Regions from separate parts of the Peribacillus sp. Hz7 genome, predicted to be linked through region 4. Evidence: riboswitches for the same ligand, from Rfam matches in the RefSeq annotation. Region 4 holds a riboswitch; each other region holds the start of a gene.
The links. Region 4 has a riboswitch for cobalamin ahead of bluB (5,6-dimethylbenzimidazole synthase). Riboswitches for the same ligand answer to the same signal wherever they lie in the genome.

Region 1: it holds a riboswitch for cobalamin, as region 4 does, so the genes downstream of both, ACE199_RS23060 (FecCD family ABC transporter permease) here and bluB (5,6-dimethylbenzimidazole synthase) in region 4, are expected to answer to the same signal.
Region 2: it holds a riboswitch for cobalamin, as region 4 does, so the genes downstream of both, ACE199_RS12690 ((2Fe-2S) ferredoxin domain-containing protein) here and bluB (5,6-dimethylbenzimidazole synthase) in region 4, are expected to answer to the same signal.
Region 3: it holds a riboswitch for cobalamin, as region 4 does, so the genes downstream of both, cntE (staphylopine family metallophore export MFS transporter CntE) here and bluB (5,6-dimethylbenzimidazole synthase) in region 4, are expected to answer to the same signal.

The regions. Positions count from the first base shown of each region.
Region 1 is NZ_JBHHJV010000043.1:6,162-11,073, forward strand. Features, by position in the region: gene ACE199_RS23050 (ABC transporter substrate-binding protein) at 1-243, opposite strand, end outside; gene ACE199_RS23055 (heme ABC transporter ATP-binding protein) at 261-1,070, opposite strand; gene ACE199_RS23060 (FecCD family ABC transporter permease) at 1,076-2,143, opposite strand; cobalamin riboswitch at 2,309-2,499, opposite strand; gene ACE199_RS23065 (DMT family transporter) at 2,571-3,485, opposite strand; gene ACE199_RS23070 (PA2169 family four-helix-bundle protein) at 3,644-4,072, opposite strand.
Region 2 is NZ_JBHHJV010000008.1:55,168-60,079, forward strand. Features, by position in the region: gene ACE199_RS12680 (energy-coupling factor ABC transporter substrate-binding protein) at 1-21, opposite strand, end outside; gene ACE199_RS12685 (energy-coupling factor ABC transporter permease) at 23-766, opposite strand; cobalamin riboswitch at 1,024-1,218, opposite strand; cobalamin riboswitch at 1,479-1,664, shown strand; gene ACE199_RS12690 ((2Fe-2S) ferredoxin domain-containing protein) at 1,809-2,183, shown strand; gene cobJ (precorrin-3B C(17)-methyltransferase) at 2,212-3,870, shown strand; gene ACE199_RS12700 (sirohydrochlorin chelatase) at 3,891-4,823, shown strand; gene cobK (precorrin-6A reductase) at 4,820-4,912, shown strand, end outside.
Region 3 is NZ_JBHHJV010000006.1:45,700-50,611, reverse strand. Features, by position in the region: gene nikA (nickel ABC transporter substrate-binding protein) at 1-1,477, opposite strand, end outside; cobalamin riboswitch at 1,637-1,825, opposite strand; cobalamin riboswitch at 2,548-2,729, shown strand; gene cntE (staphylopine family metallophore export MFS transporter CntE) at 2,960-4,135, shown strand; gene nikA (nickel ABC transporter substrate-binding protein) at 4,285-4,912, shown strand, end outside.
Region 4 is NZ_JBHHJV010000011.1:54,674-59,585, forward strand. Features, by position in the region: gene ACE199_RS15165 (DUF421 domain-containing protein) at 1-309, shown strand, start outside; gene bluB (5,6-dimethylbenzimidazole synthase) at 519-1,175, opposite strand; cobalamin riboswitch at 1,245-1,422, opposite strand; gene ACE199_RS15175 (MFS transporter) at 1,485-2,708, opposite strand; gene ACE199_RS15180 (PCYCGC motif-containing (lipo)protein) at 3,018-3,509, opposite strand; gene ACE199_RS15185 (DUF4176 domain-containing protein) at 4,062-4,274, opposite strand; gene ACE199_RS15190 (hypothetical protein) at 4,809-4,912, opposite strand, start outside.

The DNA of each region.
Region 1 (4,912 bases), on a different contig from region 4:
ACCAACCATTGAGTCTTCTAAACCTAATGCTAGCATGATTTCTGTCACATGTTGGTTTAAGCTAATGGCGCGTTTAGGTGCTTCTGTGTAAACAGTTGTAATATCATTATTAACAATCGTGACTTCATTTTCTGTATCCTCTTTTACATTACTGCTTTGTTCTGTCGAGCTGCCACACGCAGTTAAAACGATTAGTAGTATAGCAGAAAGACATATGTTCAAAAATTTGTTGTATGTTTTCATCATTTTTCTCCCTTGATTTAGATTATTATAGACGAAGTTTCCTTCGGAGCTGCCTTGAGAAATTGTTCAGATATATAGGTTAGATGCGGCTTGCCCGTAAGTGGATGTTGTTGAACCTCGGCGTATACACCAAATACATCACGCAGTAACTCGGGTGTGAGTACTTCTTCTGGTGTTCCATAACGAACGATACGCCCATGTTGCAATACATAGATTTGGTCGCAATACATGGCAGCTATATTTAAATCATGCAAAGCAGCGATAACAGTCAACTGTAAAGTTTGAATTAAGTCCATCAGCTGTAACTGGTGCTGAATATCTAAATGATTCGTCGGTTCATCCAGAATCAGTATATTCGCTTGCTGAGCGAGGGCGCGGGCCACCATGACACGTTTTTTCTCACCTCCTGAAAGGGAACTAAAGTTGCGTGTTTCCAAATGAGCAATACCTGTTTGGGATAGGGCCTCTTTTACAATTTGAATATCTTTTTGGTGATCGATTTCAAACAACTTTTTATGAGGGGTTCGTCCCATACTGACTAAATCACGCACTTGAAAATCAAAAACGATAGGGGTTTCCTGCCCAACAACGGCTAAACTTTTAGCAATGATTTTACTTGATTGCTTGAAAATATCTTTTTCATTTAATAAGACCGTGCCGCTTTCTGGTTTTAATAGACGGTACAAATTTTTAAGCAGGGTCGATTTTCCGCTGCCATTAGGACCGATTAAGCCCACAAATTGCTGCTCCTTCACTTGAATGCTCACTTCATGCAAGATTTGCTTATCATGAATGGAGTATGATAGATGGTTGGCTTGTAATGTCATATCTTTTAATCTCCTTCCCCGAAAGAATAATTGTTACGGCGCAGTAACCAAATGAAGAATGGTCCTCCACAAATAGCTGTAATAATTCCAATTGGCATTTCTTCTGGAGCAATTAGAATTCGTGCAAGTGCATCTGCCCATACTAAAAAAATACTTCCCAACAATGCGCTAATCGGAATGACGTATTTATAGTTGGAACCAACGATTAAACGTACGATATGCGGAATAATTAAACCGACAAACCCAATCGAACCACTAACAGCGACGAGTACACCTGTTAGTAGAGATACTAATAGAATCAGTTGCATTCGGAACCGCTGCAGGTTAACTCCTAACGTTACTGCGGACTCTTCTCCAAGCAGTAATAAATTTAACTGGCGATAATGGAGCCAAAGCAATATGAATACACATATAAAAGTAATCGTAGGGATGAGTAAATAGCTCCATTTGGCACCTGCTAAGCTCCCCATCATCCAATACATGACGGCTTTAATGCCGCCTTCTCGTGTCGACATCATTAAAATAAAATTTGAAATAGCGGACAGTATAAGGGACACAGCAATTCCTGCTAGTAAAAGTCGAATAATAGAAATTCGTCCGCCGACACGGGACAAGAAAAAAACAAATAATACGGAAATAAAAGCACCTATAAAAGCGGCTGCAGAAAGGGCGTAAATTCCCAAAAATGAAAAGGCGCCTAAAATTAAGACAGCAGTCGCACCAACTGTCGCCCCAGATGAAACTCCTAAAATATATGGGTCCGCAATGGAATTACGCACGAGTGCTTGGATGGCAGCCCCTGCAATGGCCAATCCTGCACCAACAATAGCAGCAAGGAGCACACGTGGTACACGAATTTGCCAAATAATAATTTCTTGTGAGCGACTCCAATCTGTCTCTATCAGATTTTGTAAAAGTGGTATTTTAGAAAGAATAACTTTCCACACATACACCGGTGTAACAGAAACGGATCCAATCATAATGGACAGGGTGATAGAAATACCTAAAATTAGAAGTAGAATGATGGAAAAGAGGATAAATTTTTTGTTAGAGAATGGTGTTTGATTAGTCATGGTTTAGTAACTCCTATTAAAAAATAGTGAGTATGAAGCAATAAAAAAAGGGTACTCTACGCAAAAGATTTGCATAGAAATACCCTAGATTTAACAAAATGATCAACAAAAGACAGAAATATGCCTTGTTTATTGTCCGTAATTGCTTACATCCTCGTGGGCATTACAGGTGAAAACTAAGTGGCAGGTCTCCTGGCTTCGAATCATCGTCACTATGACAGCCTTCCCATTTTAAAACAGTGGCATATCGTCATAGAACTCCTCGTTACAGTTGCGGGACAGCGTCGGACTTACACCGACTTCCCTTTTAAGTGATATCTTCTAAGAGAAATCACACCATTAGTATCTAAAATTTGAAATTAATGAGAATTTTAACATAGATATTTATAGTAGTCTAATATTATTTACATTACGCTGATTTTCAAGTTTATAGAGATAACTCATTAGAAATCACGGATTTTTTAGTCTTTTTTGATGTTTCTTGAACAATAATGACAGCCGCAATCACTAGAAATATCCCGAAGTATTGCCATACATTCAATTTTTCGTGGAAAATTAAAAAACCTACTAGAGATGCAACGACCGGTTCAATTGTAGCGATTATAGATGCTTGGCTTGATTCTATTGTGTTTAATCCTTTTGTATAAAAAATGAAGGGCAGCATAGTTGAGAGAAAGCCAAGACCTATTATGTACAGCCATACTTTTATATCTGAAAATAAAGGAACCACGAGCCACAATCCACTAAAAGGGGTTACTGCAATAGCTGCGAACAAAAACGTATAGGCAGTAACGGTTAAAGAGTTATATTTTCTGAGCGCAAATTTCCCGAATATACTGTATAGGGCATAAAAAAGACCTGAACCAAGTCCGAGAATGAGTCCATATAGTGAGATGGATTCATTCGTATTTGGGAGGATGCCAATAACAAATGAGCAACCGATAAAAGTTATAAGTAAGGCTAAAACTTTTCTTGTCGTTAGTAATTCTTTAAAAATGAATCTTGAAAAAATAGTGACAAAGGCAGGTGCTGTGTAAAGAAGAATGGTCGCAACTGAAATAGATGTTTCTTTAATCGCGCTAAACACACACCAATTAAACAGGACAAAACTAAAAATGCCGGTTCCGATAAAATATTTACTATCAGCTATTTTGATTTTTAAAAGTTGGCGATTCTTAAAAGTGATATAAAGTACTAAAAATAAAGTTGCGGATAAGGCGCGAATTGTAACAACCTGTATCGGCGAAAAGCCCATTTCATAAAGAGAGGTTACAAATAGACCGATAATTCCCCATAACGAGGCCCCTGCACCAATCAATAGCAATGCTAGTTTGTTATCCACTGGGCCTTTTCCTCCTTTCAGTTAGACATACTATATACTAACAAACGTTAGATATATTGGATACAAGGTGAGGGCTTTTGTGTTCAGTTACCTAGAAGAAATTAACATTTATTGAACAGTTGATTCCTTCTAGGGAAAACACTAATCTGACGGGATTATTAATGTAATAAATACCGTAATTCTTCAACCTGTCTTCGGCTAGTATCAATCACTTTTTCAGCGATTTTTTTACTTTCTGGATCTAAATCACCCTTTACAAGTTCCTCGGAATACTGAACGCCGTAGTTATCTAATCCTTCTAAGGCATCCTTAATAATCTTGTTTGTATCATCAGGAAGCATGACTTTATGCATAAAGCTGTGCATGGATCCAGAGACACCTTCATCGTCGGCGGGAACTCCACCTAGATTCTGAATTCGTTCCGCTATTTGTTGAGCACTCAGCTTTACATCCTGCTGCATAGACTGAAATGTTTTCTTTAGCTCCTCATCGTCTACCTTTTGGATATAATGTTCAAACGAACGTATTCCCATATATGTACCTCTTAATAAAGTATTTAATTCTTCGATGATAACCTCTTTTTCCACAAAATCGCCTCCTTTTCCTTTTATTATGCTGCCTATGGGGTGGGCTATTCGTAGCCTGTTTGAGTATTGAGCGTGATTCACTTTCATGGAAATGAAAAAGCGCTGCCCCAAAAGTCATGAAAAATGGCTTTCGGGGCAGCCCCTCCGTTTAGTTGAACGATTATTCTCCTTAGATAATTCCTTTTTTGCTGTCTTTAAAGTGAGTTAAAGGACAAAAACGAGAAATCCGGCTAGGGAAATGACCTTCATTAGGGTTATGAAGGACAAAAATGAGAAATCCGGTCAGGGAAACGTCCTTCATTAGGGTTATGAAGGACGAAATTAAGAAATTCGGTCAGGGAAACGTCCTTCATTAGGGTTATGAAGGACGAAATTAAGAAATTCGGTCAGGGAAACGTCCTTCATTAGGGTTATGAAGGACAAAAGTGAGAAATCCGGTCAGGGAAACGTCCTTCATCAGAGGTATGAAGGACGAAATTAAGAAATTCGGTCAGGGAAACGTCCTTCATCAGAGGTATGAAGGACGAAATTAAGAAATTCGGGCAGGGAAATGTCCTTCATCAGGGTTATGAAGGACAAAAATGAGAAATTCGGGCAGGAAAATGTCCTTCATCAGGGTTATGAAGGACAAAAATGAGAAATTCGGGCAGGAAAATGTCCTTCATTAGGGTTATGAGGGACAAAAGTGAGAAATCTGGCCAGGGAAACGTCCTTCATTAGGGCTATGAAGGACAAAAGTGAGAAATCCGGTCAGGGAAACGTCCTTCATCAGGAACTTGAAGGACAAAATCTAGAAAACAAGAAAAGGAAGGGGTAGTCCTTTGGCTTCTTATTCAGGAA
Region 2 (4,912 bases), on a different contig from region 4:
CAGTAATAGATTTTTTTTCATCTTAACGGGCCTCCTTCGTTAGAACGCGCAGTGCTTTCAATTCGCTTACATTATATTTTTTTAAGAAGTTCATAACAATAACAGTTAATAGACCTTCACTGATTGCTAATGGAATTTGTGTTAACGCAAAGATTCCAGCGAATTTAGTGAAAGAAGCCATGAAACCGCCAACTTCAGAAGGGAATGCTAAAGCAAGTTGAACAGACGTCATGACGTATGTTCCTAAATCGCCAAGTGCTGCTGCTAAGAAAACAGCCACGGAAAAAGACCAGCCAGCTTTTGTTGCGCCTTTATATACAAGATAGGCGATAATCGGTCCAACAACGGCCATGGAAAAAGCGTTCGCTCCAAGCGTTGTTAATCCTCCATGAGCAAGTAATAAAGCTTGAAATAATAAGACGATTGATCCGACGATACTCATTGCAAATGGTCCAAACAGCACCGTACCTAAGCCAACTCCAGTAGGGTGAGAACAGCTTCCGGTAACGGATGGAATTTTCAGTGCGGATAGAACAAAGGCAAAAGCCCCTGACAAACCAAGCATCATTTTTGTTTCAGGGTTTTCTTTGATGCTTTTACGAATAGAACGGAAACCAAGAATTAAAAATGGGAGGGTAACCGCCCACCAGAAGATCGCCCATTCAATAGGGAGGAATCCCTCCATAATATGCATAGCGGAGGCTTTATTAGGAACGAAAAGCAATAATGCGATAAAATAAAGAACTTTCCAATTCAATGTTTTCATACATGTCTCCTTTTTAATCTTTGTTATTTTAGAAAAACAATCGGCAGCGTTTTACGTACTTTTTTGCCGCTGCCATCACCTCCTCATTTGTTATCCGCGAAGAACGTGAGAGTGTGTCTGAGCTTTGTAAAATTATGTACAAAACAAAAAAGCACTTCTTTCATCCTTGAAAGAAGTGCATAACTGAATAGTAGCAGGACTGTGAGTAAAAAACACTCACTAGCTATATATCCGTATCCCCATCCTCGTAGGTTGAAACAGTTTTCCCCTTTATGGCAGGTCTCCTGGCTCTGGATCATGACATCATTACAACCTTCCCATCTTAGAGTAGACAGTGGTTCTTACGTGAGTAATGATGCTCCCCATTACAGTGGCGGGACCGCGCCGGACTTACACCGACTTCCCTTTTAAGCCAAATATCAAAATTTAGCACCGTAAAGTTTATAAAATTTTAAGATTTCTAGCATAGTGTACCATGAGAAAATCGCTTCTTCTAGAAAAAAATTTTTTATGATTGTATTTCATAAGTAAAATATAGAAAAATATTGATTTTTTTAGAAAAAATGGAACAATAAGCGGAAAATCCTTGCTGGATTATTTCCCCTATACAGGTTAGATTTATACGTAAGTTGTAATTATCTATTTAAAATTTTAAAAAGATGGTATATGATAGGTACAGTTTTACGAATTGAGAGAATATTGTTATTAAACAATTGAATATAAATTTAAAAGTGCCCAAAGTGTCATGCTAGGGATAATAGGGAAATCGGTGAGAATCCGATGCAGCCCCCGCTACTGTAACGCTGATGAAATTGTCAACACCACTGGTGCAAACTGGGAAGGGACAAGAGTAAAGAGAAGCGTAAGCCAGGAAACCTGCTTTTAAGTGAAAAAGTAATACTTTTCGGAGGGAAGGGTAGAGGCTGTTGAATATAGAGCGGCATGTTTATGCTAGTTCATTTTATTTTTTAGCTTTTTAAAAAACCTTAACTCAAGAGAGTTAAGGTTTTTTTATTCTCTTCTGCCTAATAGGAGGAACTATATGACAACTTGGAATTTGAAAGGTACAAAGTCTCATCTGCTGATCTGTAATGGAAGTAGTTGTATGAGAAAGGGCGGCGAAGAAGTGACACAAGCCGTTCGTGACGAAATTAGTTTACTAGGATTGGATGAAGAGATTCATACGACAAGAACTCGTTGCAATGGACGATGCAAAGATGCTTGTATCGTCATTGCCTATCCAGAGGGTAATTGGTATCGAGTTGATTCCCCTGAAATTGGCCGCCAAATTGTTCGGGATATGCATGAACCAAGCCTTGAAACGCACAAAGTATATCAATTTGTGAACGGAGAAATGTCACCTAATCCAGCATCTGCTGCTATCGTAGGAGTTTCAAAGAAAAAAGTAGAATCCTAGATTACGGATTACGAAGGGGGATATTTGTATGGAGCAAAAAGGGAAATTATTTGTTGTTGGATTTGGTCCAGGGGATTTTAAACATATTACAACACGAGCTGTGGAAGCACTTCAAGAAAGTGATTTTATCATCGGTTACAAAACATATGTGGAATTGATTCAAGATTTATTAACCGATCAAGCGATTATTAGTACCGGAATGACAGAAGAAGTATCGCGTGCACAAGAAGCGGTAAAACAAGCGGAAAACGGCAAGAAAGTAGCCGTTATTTCAAGCGGTGATGCAGGGGTTTATGGAATGGCAGGCCTTGTTTATGAGGTCTTGATTGAAAAGGGATGGAAAGAAGCAACAGGTGTTGAAATTGAAATTATTCCTGGGATTTCAGCGATTAATTCCTGTGCATCATTACTTGGGGCACCTGTTATGCATGACTCTTGTACGATTAGTTTGAGTGACCACTTAACACCGTGGGAGCTGATTGCGAAACGAGTTGAAGCAGCGGCACAGGCGGATTTTGTTATTGCGCTTTATAATCCGCGCAGTGGTCGTCGAACAAGACAAATTGTTGAAACACAGCGGATTTTACTGAAATATCGTTCGCCAGATACACCAGTAGGGCTAGTGAAAAGCGCGTATCGCGAGCGTCAGGAGATTACCATTACGAATTTAGCAGAAATGTTGAATCATGATATTGGAATGCTGACAACCGTTGTAATCGGGAATTCATCGACATTCTTATATGACAATAAAATCATTACGCCTCGCGGCTATCAAAGAAAGTATACATTGGGTTCAGAAAAGCAGCCGTTAAAACCGCATCAACGCTTGAAAAAAGAAGCAGAGCCATGGGCGATGGATCAAGAAACAGGACTTACGCAAGGCTCTTATGGAGAAGCCGCTGTTGGGTTGCTGACGAAAGCGCCTGAGAAGAAGAGTACGAGCACTTCTTACGAGGTAGCGTTGGAAGCTTTATCGAGAGTATCTGATCAAAGTGTGGCTAAGCCAAGAACTTCATCGTTCGTTCAACAAAACATAGAATCCATATTTGAACTAGCGGTTAGCCCGGGTGTTGCGAATAAGCAATTTACACCGCAGCAAATGATGACACTAGCACAAGTTGTTGGTGAAAAAGGAACGATGGAATATACGCCGAATCATAAAATCGTATTAAAAATCCCGACGACTGAACCAGATTTAATTACAGAGAAACTGCAATCCGTTGGCTTTTTACTGTCTCCAATTGGCGATGTTGTGACGTTAAAAGCGTGTGATTTCTGTGATGGAGAAAAAGAAGAACCAATTCCTTATGCGGATGAATTGCAGCGTGTACTTGGTGGAATGGAGATGCCGAAAGAATTAAACATCGGGTTTAATGGATGCGGGATGGCTTGTTATAGTGCGGTCATGGATGATATCGGAATCGTCTTCCGCAGAGGGAAATTTGACTTATTTGTAGGCGCCAAACCAGTTGGACGAACAGCTCATCCAGGTCAACCCGTTGCGGAGGGAATTGAGCCAGATCGCCTTGTTGAATTAATTACGAATATTGTGGAAGAGTACAAGCAGAACGCACATCCTAATGAACGATTATTTAAATACTTCAAGCGTGCGAAAAAGATTCAAGGTTTTCAATATCAAGACATTGCACCAAAGATTCACATAGAGCCAGCACCATGTGAGGATTAATGAATAGGGGGAAATAGTGAATGAAAGCAGTATTGTTTGTTGGACATGGAAGCCGATTAGAGGCTGGAAATGAAGAGGTTCGTATTTTTGTAGACAAGATGATTCCAACAATGGATGAAGGCTTAATCATTGAAACATGTTTCCTGGAATTCGCATCACCTAATATTTCACAAGGGATCGACAATTGTGTGAAAAGAGGAGCGACAGAAGTTGCTGTTATTCCAATTATTTTGCTGCATGCGGGTCACTCGAAGCTGCATATCCCTGCGGAAATTGAGGATGGAAAGACTAAGTATCCAGAAGTGAAATTTACATATGGACAAACGATTGATGTTCATCCAGCAGCATTAGAGATCTTAACCGATCGTTTGGAAGGCATCGGCTTTGATACAAATGCGGAACATCATGACACAGCTGTTTTATTAATTGGCCGCGGTGGCAGTGATGCCGATGCGAATAGTGATTTTTATAAAATTACTCGTTTGCTTTGGGAGAAATTGAATGTGAAATGGGTGGAAAGTGCTTTCATGGGTGTTACGACACCACTTGTCGATGAAGGGATTGAACGCTGTATCAAGCTTGGTGCCAAAAAAGTGGTTATGCTGCCATACTTCTTGTTTACAGGTATCTTAATGGAGCGAATGGCTAAGATGCTAGAAGGCTACCAGGAGCAGTATCCAAATCATGAGTTTGTGTTAGCGGATTACTTTGGTTATCATCCGAAGCTTCAAACGATTTTAAAAGAGCGTGTAGCAGAAGCATTGGAAGGAACATCAAGAGGAACTCAAGATTTAGAAAACTATCGTTTGTATGTGGAGGAGCATGGTGACGCGCATCATCACCACCACCATCATGACCATGATCATCATCATCATCATGACCACGATCACGATCACGACCATGACCACGACCACGACCATGATCATGCACACGAGGTGGAGGCATCAAAATGATTTTGTTCTTGGCGGGCACAAGTGATGCAAGAGAATTAGCTATTGAGATACAGAAAGCTGGTTTTCCGGTTCTAGCAACAGTCGTGACA
Region 3 (4,912 bases), on a different contig from region 4:
ACATTTTTCTCTCTTTTTCGTCTGTAGTTAATAATACTTCCTTAATTTTTTGATCTAGTTCCTTCTTTTTAGGTAATCCTAGTAAAGCAGTGTAATCTGGACTTCCATTTTCCGAATCTGTCGTAATAGCAGCTAAATAAGAATGCGGGTCAAACGGTACAGCCCATGTTGATGTAAATAATAAATCATACTTACCTTCAAATGCGGTTGTCCAAAAAGTATTACTTTCCTGACTAATCAATTTAATATCTATCCCTAGTTTTCTAAAATCACCTTGAACAAATTCTGCGATTGACTTTTGAATGTTGTCTGTACTATTAAATAGAAGTTCCAGTTGCAACTCTTTTCCGTCTTTTTCTCTAAATGGTTTTCCACCCACTTTTTTCCATCCGGCTTCATCCAATAACTGTTCTGCTTTTGCGGCATCATATTCATAAGGATCTACATTAATCTTTGTGTAATCCAAAACAGGTGGAAATAAAGTATCAGCCTTTTCTTCCATACCATAAAAAATATTATCGATAACAGCCTGTTTATTAAAAGCATGGTTGAGAGCTAACCGAACTTTACGATCTTTAGTAGCTTCGTTATTTGTGTTAAAAAGCAACGTTCTTGTAGCTGTAGGTTCTGACAATTTAGTTTCATATTTTCCAGAATTCTTCAAGAATTGGAATGAATCTTGGCTGATGACGCCGTTACCAAAAATAAAATCAAGTTCCTTTTTCTCAAAAGCTAATACTCTAGACTCGCCGTCCATAATAACTTTAACAACTACCTTATCTACTTTAGGTTTAGTACCCCAATACTGTTCGTTTCTTTCGAATACAGCAAACTCATTTTTCTTATATTCGCTCAATACCCATGGACCAGTGCCAATCGGCGACTTGAGTCCGTCCTTAAATGTATTTTGACTGTCAGGAAAAGCAGCTTCGCCCACAAATCTCAAAGGTCTGACATAAGTTAGTTCTTGAAGAGTTGGATAATACGAGTTATGTAAAGTAAGTTTAAATGTATATTCATCGACTACTTCTGTACTTTTAATTTGATTAATTAATTCCACCCATTCATGTTGTTTACGATTATCTAAAACCGTATCAAAGTTTTTCTTAACGATTTCAGCATTAAATGGCGAACCATCAGAAAATTGAACATCTTTTCTCAAATGGAATACATATTCTTTTCCATCTTTCGATATATCCCAGCTCTCTGCTAACCAAGGCTGAATTTCTCCACCTTCACCGTAATAAACAAGAGGTTCGTATACCATAGCCTGGGAAAAAAATTCATTTGGAAAATACGTGTGTGGATTTAAGTCACCGATATCTCCAGGCCAAGAAAAAGTAACAACTTTTGTTTTTTCTTTATCTGATGCATTTTCTTGATCTTTTGTTGTGTTGCTGCAACCAGCAACAAAGATTGTGAACATTACTAGTAGTCCAACAAATGAACGGAATAAATTAGACCTTTTTAAAAACATATTTTCTCACCTTCAATTACAAATTTTAATTATTCGATAAAATATAAACTACAAAAAAAGCATTCCCAACCAGAATTTATCAGGTCAGAAATGCCTATCGTTTAAGAACAAATTCGTCTTCATAGCACTCTAATACCTCCCCCATCTCCCGTAGGTTTAACAGCATTTCTAGAACGGGCAGGTCTTCTGACTTAGGTTCATCATCTCTATGCGCCTTCCCGGATATTATCCAGTGGCTCTTATACATAGGACTCCCCCTTACAGCGGCGGGACCGTGCCGGATTTTGCACCGGCTTCCCATTTAAGTATTCGCAATTAAACGAATACACCCATTCCAATACCATATGAAATTTTTCTTTATCTTCATAATGAAATATAAAGCTTATCTATCTTGAAAATGATTAAGTGAAAATCATTTGTAAACTATTATATTTTATTAGTTTCAACCTTAAGTAATTTTTGATAAATTCAGCCACTAACCCTATCTATAAACGAAATACAGTAAATAAGAAAGAAATTACACATGTTCTCTCAAAATGGAAATATTCACTTCATGGAAATGAAATCAAAAAAAGTTTACCTATCACAAATTATATTCGTTATTGCAAATTTTTGCTATATCAAATTATGATTCTGATGTTTTTCAGAATGAAACATTAACTATGATTTAGTTAATTCTATTGTGCTTCGATGCTCTTTAATAGAACCTTGAATAGTAAGATGAAGTTTTTTTATCAAATTCAAAATATCTTTGTACTTTTAGAAGAATAAAATCGCTTTGTTGAGTTTGAAATAAAGAATACATATTCTCTTTCTCTGGTAAAGGATATGTAATGAAGACTTGCATCTTCTCGCTGTTTAACAAGATTACGCACAAAATAACTAGTAAAAAACTTTTGATCACCCTAGATATTTTAGTCGTTTTTTTCAGAAGTAATGTCTAGACCGCCAAGCTATAGCACGGCAGGTAATAATAGTGTACAAAATAGAGTAGCGGAAATATTGGTGTTAAAGGAACAACTAGAAAAACTTGACACATATGTGAAGTGTGGTATAGTACTCCATAATCGAATACTATGTAATGCTGGTGCCAGATTGTTTAATCTGGCTTAAAAGGGAAACCGGTGAAAGTCCGGTACTGTCCCGCAACTGTAAATGGGAGCTACCTACAAAAAACCACTGTCGAAGGATGGGAAGGTGTAGTTTAGTGATGATCATAAGTCAGGAGACCTGCCAGTGATTTACAACATCGAAAAAACCTACGGAGGATAGGGAGATGTTAGAACGCTTGCATGACTTGTACAAATATGTACTTTTACATAGAATCGTTTTCACAGCTACTACCTTGTGTAGGAGCTGTTTTTTTATTGTATGGGGATGTGGAAAAATAGAGAGGAGAATCAATAATAGTGAAACAAAAAATTAAACAAGAGAAACTATACAAGTGTGCAAGTAGCAGGGGAAATAAGTGAGGAGCAGCCGTTGAATATAAAACCTATAAGTTTCAAAATGATCCAGCTCTATTTGCTATCGATGCTATTCTTTACAGCCAATTCCGTATTGACTGTAATTTTCCCTCTACAGGCAGAGCATTATGGCTTTAAGACCTCTGAAATTGGAATCATGATGGGGCTTTACATGTTTGTTTGTATGTTCTTACGCCCATTTGCTGGACAAATGATTGCTAAATACGGCGTTAAAAAAGTAATGTGGACATTACTCATTGTTCATGCACTAGCACTACTATTGTATGTTTGGTTAGAAGTGGATAGCTTGTACGCTGTTCGATCACTTCAAGGTGTAGTCACAGCCTTCTTCTCTATGTCGATGCAAATCGGGATTGCAGATATTTTACGAGATAAGGATCGTGGACAAGGGATGGCCATGTATTCACTTTCTACGGTGTTACCAGGATTGTACGGACCTGCACTAGCCCTGTATTTATGGGCGGATATGCAAGCCATTTATGTATTGGTCATCACTCTTGCACTGCTACCACTACTCCTACAATTTAGAACACCATTTGAAGAAACGAAAGCAGCGTCCAAGCCCGTTTCTCTTAAACTCGTAAAAGAAAGTTTTTTAAGCGCTCCAAATAAACAGAGCTTAATACAAGCATCAACTGTTATGCTCACTGGTGCATTCGTCTTTGGTGCGCTTAATACATTCTTACCGCTCTATTTAGTCACAGAAGAAATTGGAACCCCTGTTGCGTACTTGCTATTGCAATCGATGATCGTTGTCGCAAGTAGGTATCTCTTCAGGAAATATATTCCTTCTGATGGCAAGTGGCATACAAATTTTATACTTATCGTATTGAGTACTTCAATCATTGGCACATCCTTGTTATTGTTTGTTACTCAAGTGCCTTGGCTCTTATATGTTTCTGCTATTTTCAATGGATTAGTTTCTGCTATGTTATATCCAACATTGACCACTTATTTATCCTTTGCTATCCCAGAAAAATCGAAGTATGTATTACTCGGTGTTTTCCTCGCCTCTTATGATTTAGGTTTTGCACTAGGTGGCTTTATCATGGGATGGGTTATCCAGTGGTTCTCATATGAAGGACTCTTTATCGTATGCACAGTATTAATCGCTTTAATAATGCTTGTGCTCTTTATACAGAAACCGAAAGAATTATACAAACAGTTGTAACTTTGAAATAAAGTTTGATTAAAAATACTTCACAAACCCATATTTTGCGATAAATACAAAGAACCCATTTTAAACAAGTAGATCAAAATGGGTTCTACAGTTTTGACTGTTTACTTATCTTACAAATCAATTATAAAGGAGAAGTTGATATGAAACGCAATAAACGAAAAAAAGGACTAACCCTATTCTTTTTCATGATGCTAGCACTATCGATTTTTTTCGCTGGATGCTCAAATGATAACGAGAACAGCAAGGAAAAAGAAGAAGATAATATGCTCACAACTTCATGGCCACGCGACGTTGGAGAAATGAATCCGCACATTTACAATCCATCACAAATGTTCGCACAAACAATGGTGTATGAGCCCCTTATTAGCTACGGAGAAAACGGTGAATTGGTTCCTAAATTAGCAGAAAGTTGGGATATTTCTGAAGATGGTAAAAAATATACATTCCATATTCGTAAGAACGTCCAATTTTCAGATGGCTCTAATTTAGATGCAGCTATTATTAAACGCAACTTTGATTCATTACTAAAAAATATGAATGCAACAGGCGGACATACGTGGTTAGGCGTTATGACAAAGATTGATGAGTTCACAGTAGTGAACGAACACACGCTTGAAATGACATTAACAGAACCTTACTATGCAGCACTTCAAGAGCTGGCAGTTGCACGTCCTGTTCGTATTTTAGGTGCAGCTGGATTCCCAAAAGGTGACGACACATCAAAAGGTGTCAAAGAAGCTATTGGTACAGGCCCGTGGATTTTAGAAG
Region 4 (4,912 bases):
GAAGTGGCCTTTTGTTATTTAGAGGCGAACGGTTCTATTAGCATTTTAAAAAAACCACAGTATCAGAAAACAACATTGCAGGATTTCAATCTTTCAGGGACACCTGTTTACGTTCCTGTTACGCTCATTCGTGATGGAGAAGTACTGTGGGATGAACTAAAAGATTTAGGATTTGATGAACATTGGTTAAAGGTGCAACTCTCATCACAAGATATTTCAGATTATAAAGATGTTTTTATCGCTGAATGGTTGGAGGGAGACGGGATTTTTGTACAGACTTATCAGTTTCAATCCTCACCCTCTAACTAAGGAGGATGCTATGCCGTAGTGTGGCTAACTGGTGTTGTTGGTTCAAAAGAAAGACATTCGCGAACCTCCCTGTATACGCTACATTGATGGAGGTTCGCAATCTTTTTAAAAGCAATAGTTATTCAAAGTCAACAGGATTCCCCTCTTAAACTTTCAACTAATATCATTATAAATATACTTATCTATTTACAAAGTACATAGTTATTGACTTATTTAGAGCGACCTCCCCACTCCCCCTCAAAAATCATTCCATCCAATTGTTGTCGTTTCTCCCAATTATAAATCTCTAGCAAAGGTCGATCCGGATAATTTTCCGTATAACCAACGGAAAGTAAAGCGACTGGATCCACATGATAGGGGATACCTAAAATCGTTCGGACATCGGCTTTTTTATAAAAGCTTACCCAGCCCATCGCTAGTCCTTCTGCATAAGCAGCAAGCCACATGTTTTGGATGGCACAGCTTGTGGACATTAAATCCGTTTCAGGGATTGAGTTTCTTCCTAATACATGGTCACCAGCACTGAATGGGTTGCATGTCACACAAATTGTGACAGGTGCTTCAAGAATTCCAGCAATTTTCAAATCTAAAAAGGTTAACTCGCGATCCGTTCCTTCATAATGAATCGCAAGCGCGCGTCGTTCTTTTTCAACGATGGCAGCTAGTTTTTTCTTTGTTTCGTCATCTTTGATAATGATAAAATTCCATGGCTGCATAAATCCAACTGATGGGCCACTGTGAGCCGCTTCTAATAGTTTATATAATGTTTCATCCGGAATCGGTGTTTGTAAAAAGGTCCGAATATCTCTTCGATTAAAAATCGCTTTATAGACTCCACTTTTTTCTGCTTCACTTAACTTGTTCATACTAATCCCTCCAATTTTTTAGACAATAAAAAAATTCCCAGCCTAAATAGGCTGAGAATTTGCCAAATCTCAGAACATCCAATACTGGCAGGTCTCCTGGCTATGATTCAACGTCAGTCTGTCCCTTCCCGGAAATAAATCCGGTGGCTATGACAGCGACTCCTCAACTACAGTGGCGGGCTCCGCATCGTTTTACCGATTTCCCTATTCTCTTCCACATGGAAGCACCAATATGGCGTTTAGATGATATGTCCAATACTATTGTTATCCGAAACTAAATTACCATGACTCATATAATAAGTCAAGATTTTACTCTTTTGATAGCATTCCTTCAACACTCTCTGATGCTTGCATGTTATAGATTGGCAGAATAAACAAAAGTCCGATAATAAATAGAATCGCAGCTGCTTCAAAAATCATAATAATTGAAAACATTTCTTTTAAAATACCAGCAATACTCATTGTTAATACCATCGCTCCAGAGAAAAGCGGACTTAACGTACCGTTCACTCTTCCAATAAATTCCGATTTTGTGTTTTGTAAAATCATCGTATTAATGCCGACTTGAATACATGGGAGGAAAAATCCGTTCACAAATTCAGCGACAAGAGTTAATGTAAGGTCTGTTGAAAAACCAATCACACTCATCCCAATTGCATTGGCTAACATCCCAATTACTAAAAGCTTTTGCGGAAGAAGAGATTTAGAGAATATAACAGAAGCCGCTCCTCCCAAAATCATTCCGACTCCATTCACCATTAACAGCCATTGTAAATTTTCTTTTGCTAACTCTAATCGTTCTGTTACAAGAAAAACCGCTAAAGGTTGAATAAGTCCGATTGCAAGTCCTGCAGCCATAAAACAAATTCCAAGTAGCTTCAATTCCTTTTTAGCGAGAACATAACGAATGCCGCTTTTCATATCTTCAAGTAAGGTTGTAGCTGTCTGTTCATCCTCTGTTTTATGGTCAGCTGGAATGAATAGAAGCATCACTGCAGAAAGAAGAAAGGCTATTCCTGTAGCAATCATCGACACAACAATTCCAAATTGTTGGAAAATCATCGTACCAAGAACAGGCCCAAGCACCATAAAGACAGCAAAAATCGTTTGGTAAATCGACATCGCTGACTGCAGCAATTCCGGGCTTAAATGCATCTTAAAGAGTTTCATCCCCGACGGCTGAGAAAACTGCGATAAAATCGACGAAATCAATGTAGCAAAAAAGACAATATGCCAAGAACCAAACACTAGTGTGAGCACTACCGCAAAAACCGAAATAGCACTTAATATATCACACCATACCATCGTTCTTTTTGGCCGCCAACGATCAGCAAATGTCCCGCCAATAAAAGAAAAAATAAAAATCGGAGCAAATTCAGCAACAGAGATCATGGAAACAGCAAAAGCATTTCCATTGGTTTTTTCCATAATAAATAACAAAATCGCAAAATTCCTCACCCAAATGCCTATTTGAAGAAACAATGCGGATAGGAAAATCGCTTGAACAAATCGATTTTTCAATAATTGTGACATAACATTCCCCTTTTCTATTAATGATTATGGGAGACAACAAAAAACCTCCCATCCGTTATTTTTGGATAGGAGGTCGTCAAAAACCATAGAAAAAGACATAGTACACCATGTACTACAACTTCGATGATTTTTTTAAAGTACAGACTAATCCCATTCAAAAATAACTTCGTATTATATAACGAATCTATTCTTTAAAACAGGATTAGTTAATCATCGTCCTATGGTCACCCTTTCGATTTAAGATGTACCTATGTTACATTGTTTTTTCTTCTTTTTCAATACATTTTTTCATTAAATTACCAATAAAATTCACACTTCCGGCGTATCCGTTGGCTTTGCATATCCGTCTTTATATTGTTGATCAATTGCCTTTCGTATTTCTTTTACCGTTTTTCCGTTGTTAAAATCAACTACTGCCTGAGCGGCAATTTCTAAACAGACACCACATTTCGTCCCATGATCATCCCAGACAACAGCTCCGCTTTCTCTGTTTTCAAACACAAAGCAGTCGTAATTGTTTTTGTGGTTGGCCGATTCCCCGCATCCACAATAACAAGGGATTTGTTCTAATAGCTTTTGATGTTTAGCAGCAGCTGCATAGATGGTCTGCATATCCTCTGGTTTATCCGCTAGAAATTCAGGCATTTCTCCTATCCCGCTTGTTTCTTCACGAATATCACCTGAATCTGTATGTTCCGTATGAATTGGATGATTATCATGACTTTCTTCTTTACTAGAACAAGCTCCAAGTAATAGGGTAGAACAAATTCCAAATGTTAGCATTGTTTTTTTCCATCTCATCATATACACCTCTAGAAAAATTTGGTTTTTATTATTTTACTAGAAAAAGTGGGGCTTCTTCAAAGTTAATGTTTTCTTAAAGCAAATTTATCAACATTCAATTGATAGGATTTTTTTACAAAAAATGGGTAAATGAATTAATTTTGATTTCCTTCCATTCTCTCAATTCAATCCTTTTGCTTTTCTCCCCATTTTCTTATTAACAAAATAAACAAGCTGAATATTTTCTTTTATAAAAAAGTATTTATGAAAATATTTAGCTAATAACCAAACAAAAAATAAGAAAAACCATACCAAACAATGATCATGACAACAAGAACAATGGTTGGAGAAAGTCCCATTAGGTAATGAGCAATAATATATCCTCCAGGAACGGAAACACGGACCAATGTATATTGCCAAGCTGGTGTGTTCTTCTTTGGCCGTTTACTTCCTTTTTTTACAAACCAATACTTTTCATTCCTTCAATACGTATTATCAAAATAAAAAAGAGAGTGCTCACAAGCTATGTCTCGCCTTTTAATTTTTTGTTTTTCTCTCTATCAATGAAGCCTATTGTTTAACCTGCTCCAATACAGTTTGGAACTCTTCCTCTTCTTCATTAGCAAATCCTTCAAAGATGACTTTAACGATATTAGCATGATTAAACACATACGTATACTCCTGTGATATATAGCCTTCTGGATAAGGGACAGCTAAATAATCATATATCGTTCCCTGTTGATCGTCTTCCGTCATCAGAATTTGTTTTCTTCCGTAAATCATTAACTTTATCTTTTCCCGACAGAAGACCCCCATCCTCAAGGAATATGAAGGGCAATAGCCCAATGAGTAGGTGGGAGATGAATGTCAGTTGGCGGTAGCCAAAACACTTGTTTGTATGGTAGAATATTCCTGTAAGTTGTTCTTTGAAAACTGAAGATAGGAGGTTGTGACAGGAAAAACGTCTGTCGCGTAAAATCTTCAACGTTCTAATCGCCTCCACACGCACCGAAGTAGCGAAAACCAAGCAGAGTAGGGCGTGTGGCGAGTTCAACGTACAAAATAGCAACACCGCGCAGGAGGCTAATAAGCCGTCTGCACTGCTAACTGTCGGTGCGACAGGGTTAGCCTGCTAAATAACTAGTGGATACACTGGTGTTCGCAGGAATCCCCCACTTCAAGCTTTAGCTAAGTGGTGGGTAGTTCAAATTCCCGCCTTCTAGTACTACAATCGAACCATTAGGTAATAATTTCTGCTTCATGTTATATCCTCACTTTTTTATTCACATTTTTCAACCTACATTTCTGCCCGTTCTCTCAATCCAATCCTCTTACTTTCCGATACAGTTCTTTATTGGCAAAGTACGCTACATGCATGTTTTTCTTAATAAAAAAATATTTATGAAACGACCTAGCCATTA